Regions from separate parts of the Pantoea sp. X-Soil-ISGK-259 genome, predicted to be linked through region 1. Evidence: predicted binding sites of a transcription regulator. Region 1 holds the regulator's gene; the other holds the start of a gene.

The links. Region 1 encodes LexA, which represses DNA repair genes until DNA is damaged. Its sites were predicted from a motif close to TNCTGTATGTACATACAGNA; they were not measured.
Region 2: uvrB (excinuclease ABC subunit UvrB) is a predicted target of LexA. The motif match lies at 4,372-4,391, and genes of this name have one in related genera.

What each region holds. Positions count from the first base shown of each region.
Region 1 covers NZ_AP035986.1:287,288-293,051, forward strand. The annotation lists gene ubiA (4-hydroxybenzoate octaprenyltransferase) at 1-606, shown strand, start outside; gene plsB (glycerol-3-phosphate 1-O-acyltransferase PlsB) at 667-3,090, opposite strand; gene AC6I77_RS01285 (diacylglycerol kinase) at 3,219-3,587, shown strand; gene lexA (transcriptional repressor LexA) at 3,693-4,307, shown strand; gene dinF (MATE family efflux transporter DinF) at 4,406-5,728, shown strand.
Region 2 covers NZ_AP035986.1:1,192,587-1,198,350, forward strand. The annotation lists gene bioB (biotin synthase BioB) at 1-291, shown strand, start outside; gene bioF (8-amino-7-oxononanoate synthase) at 291-1,442, shown strand; gene bioC (malonyl-ACP O-methyltransferase BioC) at 1,426-2,181, shown strand; gene bioD (dethiobiotin synthase) at 2,178-2,849, shown strand; gene AC6I77_RS05535 (ABC transporter ATP-binding protein) at 2,853-3,575, opposite strand; gene uvrB (excinuclease ABC subunit UvrB) at 4,468-5,764, shown strand, end outside.

The DNA.
Region 1 (5,764 bases):
AAAGAGGCTAAGCTGCTGTTTGTGATTCTGGCGCTGGTGGCGTTTGCGCTGGTGCTGACCATGAATCTGATGACGATTATGCTCTCCGTCGTGGGGCTGGCGCTGGCCTGGGTCTATCCCTTTATGAAGCGCTATACCCATCTGCCGCAGGTCGTTTTGGGTGCCGCGTTTGGCTGGGCAATTCCCATGGCGTGGTCCGCAGTTAGTGAGTCCTTACCTCTGGTCTGCTGGCTGGTATTTATCGCTAATATCTGCTGGACGGTGGCTTATGACACGCAGTATGCGATGGTGGATCGGGATGATGATCTGAAGATTGGTGTGAAATCGACAGCGATTTTATTTGGACGTTTCGACAAGCTGATCATTGGCCTGCTGCAACTGGCGACCCTGCTGCTGATGGCGCTGGTGGGCATGATGCTGCATCTGAATGGTGCTTTCTACTGGACGCTGCTGCTGGCGGCTGCGCTGTTTGTTTATCAGCAGAAGCTGATCGCCGGGCGCGAACGTCAGCCCTGCTTCCAGGCTTTCCTGAATAACAACTACGTCGGGATGGTGCTGTTCCTGGGCGTACTGATGAATACGCCGCCGTTCAGTCAGCTGTTCTGAAAGTTTTGGGCATAAAAAAGGCGACCTCATGAGGTCGCCTTTTTACAATGCGCGCGGGGGTCAGTCGTGCGCCACCGCGGTTTCAATCGTCATGCGGACATCACTGGTGACCAGGTCAGCCAGAATATGCCAGGTCGCCAGGGTCTGCGCGACATCGGCATCACCGCTGTCGCTGATATACCCTTCATCACGCAACGTCAGTACCAGTGAGGTAAAGACCGCTTTGTCGAAGAACTCCGGCGCATTGATTCCGTGCAACACTGACAGACGCTGTGCCAGCGTCCGGCTCTCTTTCTCCAGCGTGCCACGGTTAATCGTCGGCTTGGCGCTGAGAATCGAGAAGGTAATGGCATAACGCTGCAGCGTTTCGCGCACACCGGCGGCCAGCAGTTGCAGCGTGCGATAGCGTGCTGCGGTAAAGCGCAACTCACCCGCTTCGACGGTAATCAGGCCCTGACGTGCCAGCTCCTGACTTACGTCGGTCAGCAGTTGTGGCAGCTCATCGGTCTGCCAGCGCAGGAACAGTTCACTCTTCAGCATCGGATAGACCAGGCTCACCTGACGCAGCAGTTCCGCTTCACTCAGCGTCTGATGTTGCTGAACAATGGCGGCAATCAGCGACGGCATCACCAGCATGTGATGAATGTTGTTACGGTAGTAGGTCATCAACACTGCCTGCTCACGTGGCAGAATGATGATGTCGCCAATACTGTCTTTTTCACTCTCAAATTTGTTCATACTCAGGGCGTGATCCAGCAGCGCTTCTGCGGAAAGATCGGGTACGGTCGCATTGGGCGAATAAGGCACATTACGCAGCAACTGGGTATAGCACTCCAGCTGTTCAATCAGCTGTTCACGGGTTAGTGAGCGCTGACGTGACGCCAGCAGCGCCGTGACACAGAGGTTCATCGCGTTAGCCGCGCCCGCTTCATTAATACGCACCATCAGACTGGCCGCGATGTCATTAACGGTCGGCGTTAACCAGCTCGGACGTTGCGGCTCAATCGGATCGATCGCGTCGCGCCATTCCGGCACCCGCTTATTGAGATAGTTGACCAGCGGCAGCGGTTCGCCGAAGTTAACGTAACCCTGACCGAGATTGCGCAGCTTGCGTAAGCCGCGCACCATCTGCATGAAGCCCTCTTTCTCTTTGGCTGCACCGCGTAGTTCTTTGGCGTAAGTGCCCACTTCCATCACGTGCTCATAACCGATGTAGATCGGCACCAGCGTGATGGGGCGATTTCCGCCGCGCAGCATCGCCTGTAAGGTCATGGCTAAGGTGCCGGTTTTCGGGTCCAGCAGGCGACCGGTACGTGAACGGCCTCCTTCGACAAAGTATTCAACTGAATAGCCGCGGGTGAACAGCTCGCCGAGATATTCGCGGAATACCGTGGCGTAAAGCTTATTGCCTTTAAAGGTACGACGAATAAAGAAGGCGCCCAGACGACGGAAAATCGGTCCGGCTGGCCAGAAGTTGAGATTGATACCCGCGGCAATGTGCGGCGGCACCAGCCCCTGATGATAGAGCACATAGGAGAGCAGCAGATAATCCATATGGCTGCGATGGCAGGGTACATAGACAATCTCGTGGCCATCCTGCGCCAGCTGGCGAACTTTTTCACCGCCATTGACGTTGATGCCCTGATAGAGACGACTCCAGAGCCAGCCCATCACACGGTCGGTGACGCGAATGGCTTCATAGGAGAAGTTAGCAGCGATCTCTTCCATCATCTCAACAGCATTCTGCTGGGCTTTCTCATGGGAGATTTTTTTGCTGCGCGCTTCATCTTCGACGGCTTTTTCAATCGCTTTGGATTGCAGCAGACGATTAAACAGATCCTGACGCGCCGGTAAACGCGGGCCGATCGCCGCCAGTCGCTGACGGGCAAAATGGATGCGTGCCACGCGAGCCAGTTTCTGGGCAATCGACTTGTCCGTACCGTGTTCCGTTGCCATGCGGCGCAGCGAGACGGTCGGCGAGAAGCGGACAAAACTGTCACGTCCGTGCCAGATGACCGCAAAGAATTTCTGCACCCCATTCAGCACACGCAGATGCGGCGTCGCTTCGCCCTGGACTTCACGTCCTGGCGCACGACCAAACATCACGGTGACCGGCAGCATCTGAATATCCAGCTCAGGATTATTGCGATGCAGGTCGAGGTAATCGTGAAAGATTTTTACCGATTCAACGCTGGGCACAAAATAGGGAAATACGCGTGGGCCATTATGAATAAACACGTGGCGCGGCAGCAGCGAACCATCAATCTCCAGCGGAATCAGCGGATCGGGCAGATGATGCCGCAGACACTGTGCGCGTAAAGTCAGTAAGTCAGCCTTCGAATCGTAAGGCAAAACATACATAATAGGTCGGGTCGGATCCAGACCATGTTCAGACACGGGATCGGCCGGAATGGCCTTACTTTTTACCAAAAAGGAGAGTGGTAAATTAAGTAATTTGTAATAGAGTTTACGCCAACCTGACATAGACAACATGAAGCCTCTTGTTAGCAAAGCGCCGCAAGCATACCAGAAAGCGCAGCGAAGATCTGTGGTGGTGCCAATTGCACGCAGCCCAGACATTGACGTCAATTGAATGAAAGGGTTCCCACATCATGGCAAATAATGCCACCGGACTTATCAGAATAGTAAAAGCCGCAGGCTACTCCTGGCAGGGACTGCGTGCCGCCTGGCAGCATGAAGCCGCCTTTCGGCAGGAAGCCCTGGCTGCGCTGGCCGCTATTATTATCGCGTGCTGGCTGGATGTCGATGTGATCGCCCGCATCCTCATGATTGGCGCCGTGGTGCTGGTCGTCATTGTCGAAATCCTCAATAGCGCCATTGAAGCGGTGGTTGACCGGATTGGTCAGGAACATCATCCCCTGGCGGGCCGGGCCAAAGACATGGGCTCGGCGGCGGTACTGATCAGCATCTTACTGGCCCTGTTTGTCTGGGTCGCGCTGCTCTGGACACATTTGCGATAAGCCTTCCATAACGCGCCTGAGGGCGCGTTTTCCCTGACAATCGGTTTCCATTTCGCCAATACCTGTATATACTCACAGCGACTGTATAAACAACCAGGGGGCGGGATGAAAGCATTAACCAGCAGGCAGCAGCAGGTCTATGACCTGATTCGCGACCATATATCTTCAACGGGCATGCCGCCTACGCGTGCAGAGATCGCCGCGCAACTGGGCTTCCGTTCGCCAAATGCGGCTGAAGAGCATCTGAAAGCGCTGGCGCGTAAAGGCGTTATTGAGATCGTTTCGGGTGCATCACGCGGCATTCGTCTGTTAATGGAAGAAGAAGTTTCAGAAGGACTACCGCTGATTGGCCGGGTTGCTGCCGGTGAGCCGATCATGGCGCAGGAACATATCGAAACCCACTACAAAGTGGATCCGGGCCTGTTCAAGCCTTCTGCCGACTTCCTGCTGCGCGTCAGCGGAATGTCGATGAAAGATATCGGGATTATGGACGGCGACCTGCTCGCGGTACATAAAACCCAGGATGTGCGCAACGGTCAGGTTGTCGTGGCACGTATTGATGATGAAGTCACCGTTAAACGCTGGAAAAAGCAGGGTGCTATCGTGCACCTTCTGCCTGAAAACAGCGATTTTGACCCTATCGTGGTCGACACCCGTGCGCAGTCACTGACCATTGAAGGTCTTGCGGTTGGCGTGGTGCGTAACGGCGAGTGGCTTTGATTCTGAGGCCTGCGTGCATTCGCCTTTTCTGATGCTATTCTGTCTGCCCTAATTTTGTTGCCTGCTTTGCTGCAGCGACACTGAGCACGGAACGGCGAATGCGCTTTATCACGGCAACGGATAAAAATCTCTGGCGGCTTGCGCTGCCGATGATCCTTTCAAATATCACCGTTCCCTTACTGGGCGTGGTCGATACTGCAGTTATTGGTCATCTCGACAGCCCTGTCTATCTTGGCGGGGTTGCGGTCGGGACCACAGTGACCAGCTTCCTCTTTATGTTGCTGCTTTTCCTTCGAATGAGTACCACTGGCCTGACGGCACAGGCGTTTGGTGCGGGCGATAAAACCGCTCTGGCACGCGCGCTGACGCAGCCGCTGATCATTGCGCTGCTGGCCGGCGTGCTGTTCATCGCATTGCGTTATCCGATTATTCAGCTGGCGACCCATCTGGTAGGTGGCAATCCTGATGTACTGGAACAGGCGGCGCTGTTTATTCAGATTCGCTGGCTCAGTGCACCTGCAACGCTGGCAAACCTGGTCATCCTGGGCTGGCTGTTGGGCGTTCAGTATGCGCGGGCGCCGGTAATCCTGCTGATAGTGGGCAATCTGGTGAACATCGTGCTCGATCTCTGGCTGGTGATGGGGCTGCACTGGGGTGTCGCGGGAGCAGCAACCGCCACGGCGCTGGCGGAGTACATCACGCTGGGCGTCGGCGGCATCATGGTCTGGCGGGTGTTAAAGCTGCGCGGTATTACGTTTAATCTGCTGAAGCAGAGCTGGCGCGGTGACAGCGGCCGACTGCTGCGACTGAACCGGGATATCATGTTGCGCTCTCTGATGCTGCAGCTCTGTTTCGCCTCGCTGACCGTGCTGGGTGCGCGGCTGGGTCCGGATGTGGTGGCGGTTAACGCGGTATTACTGATGTTCATTACCTTTACTGCCTACGCGCTGGATGGTTTTGCCTACGCGGTTGAAGCTTTTGCCGGCGAAGCGCATGGCGCAAAAGATGGCAGTAAATTGCAGCACGTCTGGCACTCAGCCTGTCGGCAGGCGGTGGTAGTCGCGCTCTTCTTCTCGCTGGTTTATGCCATTTTTGGCCCGCAGATTGTTACCCTGCTGACCTCGCTTGAGTCACTGCAGCAGACAGCTGACCGCTATCTGGTCTGGCAGATAATCATGCCGCTGATCGGCGTCTGGTGTTATCTGCTGGATGGAATGTTCATCGGGGCGACACGTGGACGCGAGATGCGTAACAGCATGGTCGTGGCGGCGGCTGGCTACTTTCTGACGCTGCTCAGCGTACCGTTGCTGGGCAACCACGGTCTCTGGCTGGCGGTGACGGTATTCCTGGCGCTGCGCGGCCTGTCACTGTGGCTCATCTGGCGTAAGCACTGGCGTCAGAACAGCTGGTTTGAGGCGTGATCCAGCAGCGCTGACCCGGGAGGATACGGATTATTC
Region 2 (5,764 bases), 910 kb from region 1:
GCGCGGATCATGATGCCGACCTCGCATGTGCGTCTCTCCGCGGGCCGCGAGCAGATGAGCGAGCAGACCCAGGCGATGTGCTTTATGGCCGGGGCGAACTCGATTTTCTACGGCTGCAAACTGCTGACCACACCGAATCCGGAAGAGGATAAAGACCGCGTGCTGTTCCGCAAACTGGGGCTGAACCCGGAACATACTCACACCCAGCATGGCGATCAGCAGCAGGAACAGCAACTCAGCGAGCAGCTGTTTCATGCCGACACTGAACAGTTTTACAACGCGGCACTGTAATGAGCTGGCAGCAACGACTCCGGCAGGGGCTGGCGCAGCGCCGTGCGGCTGATGGCTGGCGGCAGCGTCGGGTTATTGATGAGCAATCGACCCGCACACTGCAGAGCGGTGGCCGCCGCTATCTCCATTTCTCCAGCAATGACTATCTCGGCTTAACCCGCCATCCGGCGGTGATTGCCGGCTGGCAACAGGGTGCGGTGCTGGCAGGTGCAGGGGCGGGCGCTTCAGGGCATGTCACCGGTTATCACCGTCAGCACGCCCATCTTGAGGCGCAACTGGCCGACTGGCTCGGCTATGACTGTGCGCTGCTGTTCATCTCTGGCTTTGCCGCCAATCAGGCGGTGATTCATCTGCTGAGTGAGAAAAACGATCGTATCCTGGCCGATAAGCTCAGCCATGCCTCGCTGCTCGACGCTGCCAGCCACAGCCCGGCGCAGCTGCGTCGTTTCAGTCACAACGCACCTGAGAGTCTGGCGGCGCGGCTCGCATTACCCTGCGAGGGGGAAACGCTGGTTGTGACCGAGGGCATTTTCAGCATGGATGGTGACAGCGCGCCGCTCGCTGCACTGGCGCAACAGACGCGCCAGGCTGAGGGCTGGCTGCTGGTGGATGATGCGCACGGCATCGGTGTGGTGGGTGAGCAGGGGCGCGGCAGCTGCTGGCTGCAGGGCGTTAAACCGGAACTGCTGGTGGTCACTTTTGGCAAAGCCTTTGGCGTCAGCGGTGCCGCGCTGCTCTGTGATGCGGAGACTGCCGACTATTTCCTGCAGTTCAGCCGGCATCTGATCTACTCCACCGCGATGCCCGCCGCGCAGGCTGTTGCACTGCAGGCGGCGCTGCAGGTCATTCAGCAGGGCGATGCATTGCGCCAGCAGCTGCAGCAGAACATCCGGCATTTCCGGCGCGGCGCAGCCTCACTGCCGTGGCAACTGATGAACTCAGAGAGTGCGATCCAGCCGCTGCTGGTGGGTGAAAATAGCGATGCGATGACCCTCTCTCAGCGTCTGGCTGAAGCGGGCTGCTGGGTCAGCGCCATCCGGCCGCCCACCGTGCCGCCGGGAACGGCACGGCTGCGCATTACCCTGACGGCGGCACATCGCCCGGAAGATATCGATCGGTTACTGGAGGTGCTGCATGACGCTGCGGATTGATAAGCAGGCGGTTGCACGCGCTTTTGGCCGGGCGGCCAGCCATTACGACGCCCATGCGGCGCTGCAACGCCTTAGCGGCGATGCGCTGCTGGCTCTCGCACCGGCTCACAGCGGGGTTCAACTGCTGGATGCCGGATGTGGCACCGGCTGGTACAGCAGGCTGTGGCGCGAACGCGGCAAACAGGTGACGGCACTGGATCTCTCGCCACAGATGCTGCAACAGGCGCGGGATAACGACGCGGCGCACTGCTATCTGGCGGGCGACATCGACGCGCTGCCGCTGGCGGATAACAGCATCGACCTGGTATGGAGCAACCTGGCGGTGCAGTGGAGTGAAGATCTGCCCGGCGCGCTGCGCCAGTTCCGGCGGGTGCTGCGACCCAATGGCACGCTGCTGTTTTCCACGCTGGGCCACGGTTCGCTGCAGGAGGTTCATGAAGCCTGGTCTCATCTGGATGCGTTGCCGCACGCCAATCGCTTTCTTAGCGAGCCGCAGATTGCAGCGGCCTGCCAGGCAGAGCAACTGCGTTGCAGCTCAGAGGAGGTGACGCTGCATTTCCCCGATGCGCTCAGCGCCATGCGATCCCTGAAGGGGATTGGGGCAACCCATCTGCATCAGGGCCGCGACGGGCAGATACTCACCCGGCAACGTCTTAACCAGTTAGAGGCGCACTGGCCGCGCGATCGGCACGGTTATCGCCTGAGTTACCATTTAATTTATGGAGTCACGTTTTCATGAAACGGTTTTTTATTACCGGCACCGACACTGAAGTCGGTAAAACTGTCGCCAGCGGCGCACTGTTGCAGGCAGCAACTGCCGCAGGCTTTCGCTGTGCGGGCTATAAGCCGGTTGCGTCGGGCTGTGAGATGACGCCAGAGGGGATCCGCAACAGCGATGCGCTGGCGTTGCAGCGATTCAGCAGTGTGCCGTTAACCTATCAGCAGGTGAATCCGCTGGCGTTTATGGAACCCACCTCGCCGCATATCGTCAGCGCTGAAGAGGGCAGACCGATTACCCATCTGGCCCTGTCAGCCGGTCTGGCGGCGCTGGAGCCACTGGCGGACTGGATTCTGGTGGAGGGCGCGGGCGGCTGGTACACGCCGCTGTCAGAGACACACACCTACGCAGACTGGGTAGTCAGGGAAAAGCTGCCCGTGATTCTGGTGGTGGGAATTAAGCTCGGCTGCATCAACCACGCGATGCTCACCGCAGAGGCGGTGCGGGCGCGTGGCCTGCCGCTGGTGGGATGGATCGCCAACACCGTGGAACCGCCTGGCAAACGCTATCCGGAGTATCTCACCAGCCTGAAAAACCGACTGCCTGCGCCCTGTCTGGGCACAATTCCGTATCTTACCGATGCGGCGCAGCAGGCGTCATGTGGTCACTACCTGACGCTTCCGGCGTAAGCCTCAGGCCACCGTCAGCCACTTATCGACGGTGTGGTCATCCAGCTGTTCCATGCTGCCCTGCGCCACATTGCGACCGCGGTGCAGCAGCAGAAAATAGTCTGCCACGCGACGGATCAGCGACAGTCGCTGTTCAAGGAGCAGGATGGTCAGCCCGTAGTCGAGATTAAGACGACGAATCAGGTTGCCCATCTCCTCTTCCAGCCACGGCGACATCCCGTCAGTCGGCTCATCCAGAATCAGCAATTTGGGCTGCAGCACCAGTGCGCGCGCCAGGGCCAGCTGTTGCTGTTGATCGATCGGCAGATCGCCGCTGCGCTGCTGTCGCAGTGAATAAAGCGCCGGAAACAAATCAAATACCATTTCGGGAATGGCGCGATGGCGATCACGCTGGCTGGCCCCCGCCAGCAGGGCAATCAGCAGGTTATCTTCCACGCTCATCTGCGTAAAAATATGGCGGCCCTGTGGCACATAGCCAATGCCCATCTGTGCCCGCTGTTCAGCGGGCTGCAGCAGCAGATCTTCCGGCGGTGAGCCATCCTCTTTCCAGGAGATAGAGCCGCTGTTAATCGGCAGTCTGCCCATGATGCAGTTGACCAGCGTGGTTTTCCCCATGCCTTGACGACCCAGAACGCCCGTGCAGGTGCCAGGTGCCAGATCCAGATCCACATCCCACAGAATATGGTTCTGACCGTAAAATTGATTGACCGAACGTAGACTCAGCATCTGACACTCTCCTTCCCGATCATTAGCCTGATTGCATCCGCTCTCTGTCGTCTGGCAAACAAGTCTTCAGCAACAGCTGTCTCGCTATTGCAGCACAGTGCGCGTGAAGCGCGTTGACGCCAGTCACTCCTGCAATTCTCAGGCCAGATCTAAAAACGGTCCTGATTCCGGCCGGGATGCCATGTTTAAGGGGTAAAAGTTGAGAAAAACTTATCAATTCCCCACGGTGGTCACGCCGCTGCACTTTTGCAGTGCCTCGGGGCGCTGTTTCTGGTGCAGACGGTGTGTTAAGAGGCAATAAGTCTGATTAAGAATCTTAGTGGATTGATGAAAATTTGCGTGATACATCAGGTGGACGATGAAAAATGCAGAATATTCCGTCAGCGGCTGACGCGAAATTTAACGCAAAAAAAATTATTTTCGAGGCGATGAAGGAGCAGGGAAAAATTATACAAAGCTGATGGCGGCGGGGCTGCCATCACTTATCCACCATTCCTGTGGATAACCTTGTGTATTAGGTAATGAAAACCAGTTGGAAGCGAGGAAATACGCGGCCTGGTAACATTATGACGAGAATCTGGCCTTGTGGCATAAAGTAAATTAAATCAGTAGGTTATCAAAAAACAAGCCTGCGAATTATCTGTCAGGTAATCGAACTGTAATTTTGTGACGCTCTATTGACAAATGTTAAATCTGATCCGGGTCTGGGGATAACATTGCGCAACAGACTTGGTGCTATCACTACCACGTCGCCAGTTCAAAAAGTCTCATTGTGCTGACGTTAACAATGCATCATTACTGTTTTTATATCCAGTATTATTTTCTGGCAAAATCACCATAGCAGAGTAAAATAAGTGCCTGCCCGCCGACTTCTCCAGCAGGAACTGCATTCATGACCAAAGCCTTTAAATTGAATTCCGCCTTCAAACCTTCGGGCGATCAGCCTGAGGCGATTCGTCGCCTGGAAGAGGGGCTGGAGGATGGACTGGCCCATCAGACCTTATTGGGTGTGACGGGTTCTGGTAAGACCTTTACCGTCGCCAACGTGATTGCCGACCTCAACCGCCCGACAATGGTGCTGGCCCCGAACAAGACGCTGGCCGCTCAACTTTATGGCGAGATGAAAGAGTTTTTCCCGGATAACGCCGTCGAGTTTTTCGTCTCTTACTACGATTATTACCAGCCTGAAGCCTATGTGCCGAGCTCGGACACTTTTATTGAAAAAGATGCATCGGTTAACGAACACATTGAGCAGATGCGTCTCTCGGCTACTAAGGCGCTGCTGGAGCGGCGCGACGTTATCGTCGTCGCGTCGGTTTCGGCAATCTATGGTCTGGGCGATCCCGATCTCTATCTGAAAATGATGCTGCACCTCACCCGCGGCATGATTATTGATCAGCGTAGCATCCTGCGCCGCCTGTCAGAATTGCAATACACCCGTAACGATCAGGCGTTTCAGCGCGGTACTTTCCGCGTGCGTGGTGAAGTGATCGATATTTTCCCGGCAGAGTCGGACGATATTGCGCTGCGCGTTGAACTGTTTGATGAAGAGGTGGAGCGTCTGTCGCTGTTTGACCCGCTGACCGGCCAGATCGATTCCGTGGTGCCGCGTTTTACCATTTACCCCAAGACGCACTATGTCACGCCACGTGAGCGCATTCTGCAGGCAATGGAAGATATCAAAGTCGAGCTGGCGGACCGCCGCCGGGTGCTGCTTGAGAATAATAAGTTGCTGGAAGAGCAGCGCATTACCCAGCGTACCCAGTTTGACCTGGAGATGATGAGCGAACTGGGCTACTGCTCTGGCATCGAGAACTACTCGCGGTATCTTTCTGCACGCGGACCGGGCGAAGCCCCGCCGACACTGTTTGATTATCTGCCGGCGGATGGCCTGCTGGTAGTGGATGAGTCACACGTCACCATTCCGCAGATTGGCGGCATGTACAAAGGTGACCGGGCGCGTAAAGAGACGCTGGTTGAGTATGGCTTCCGCCTGCCGTCGGCGCTGGATAACCGTCCGATGAAGTTTGAAGAGTTTGAAGCACTGGCGCCGCAGACCATCTATGTTTCTGCCACGCCGGGCAAATATGAGCTGGAAAAATCGGGCGACGAAGTGGTCGATCAGGTGGTACGTCCTACCGGCCTGCTGGACCCCATCATTGAAGTGCGCCCGGTCGGGACGCAGGTCG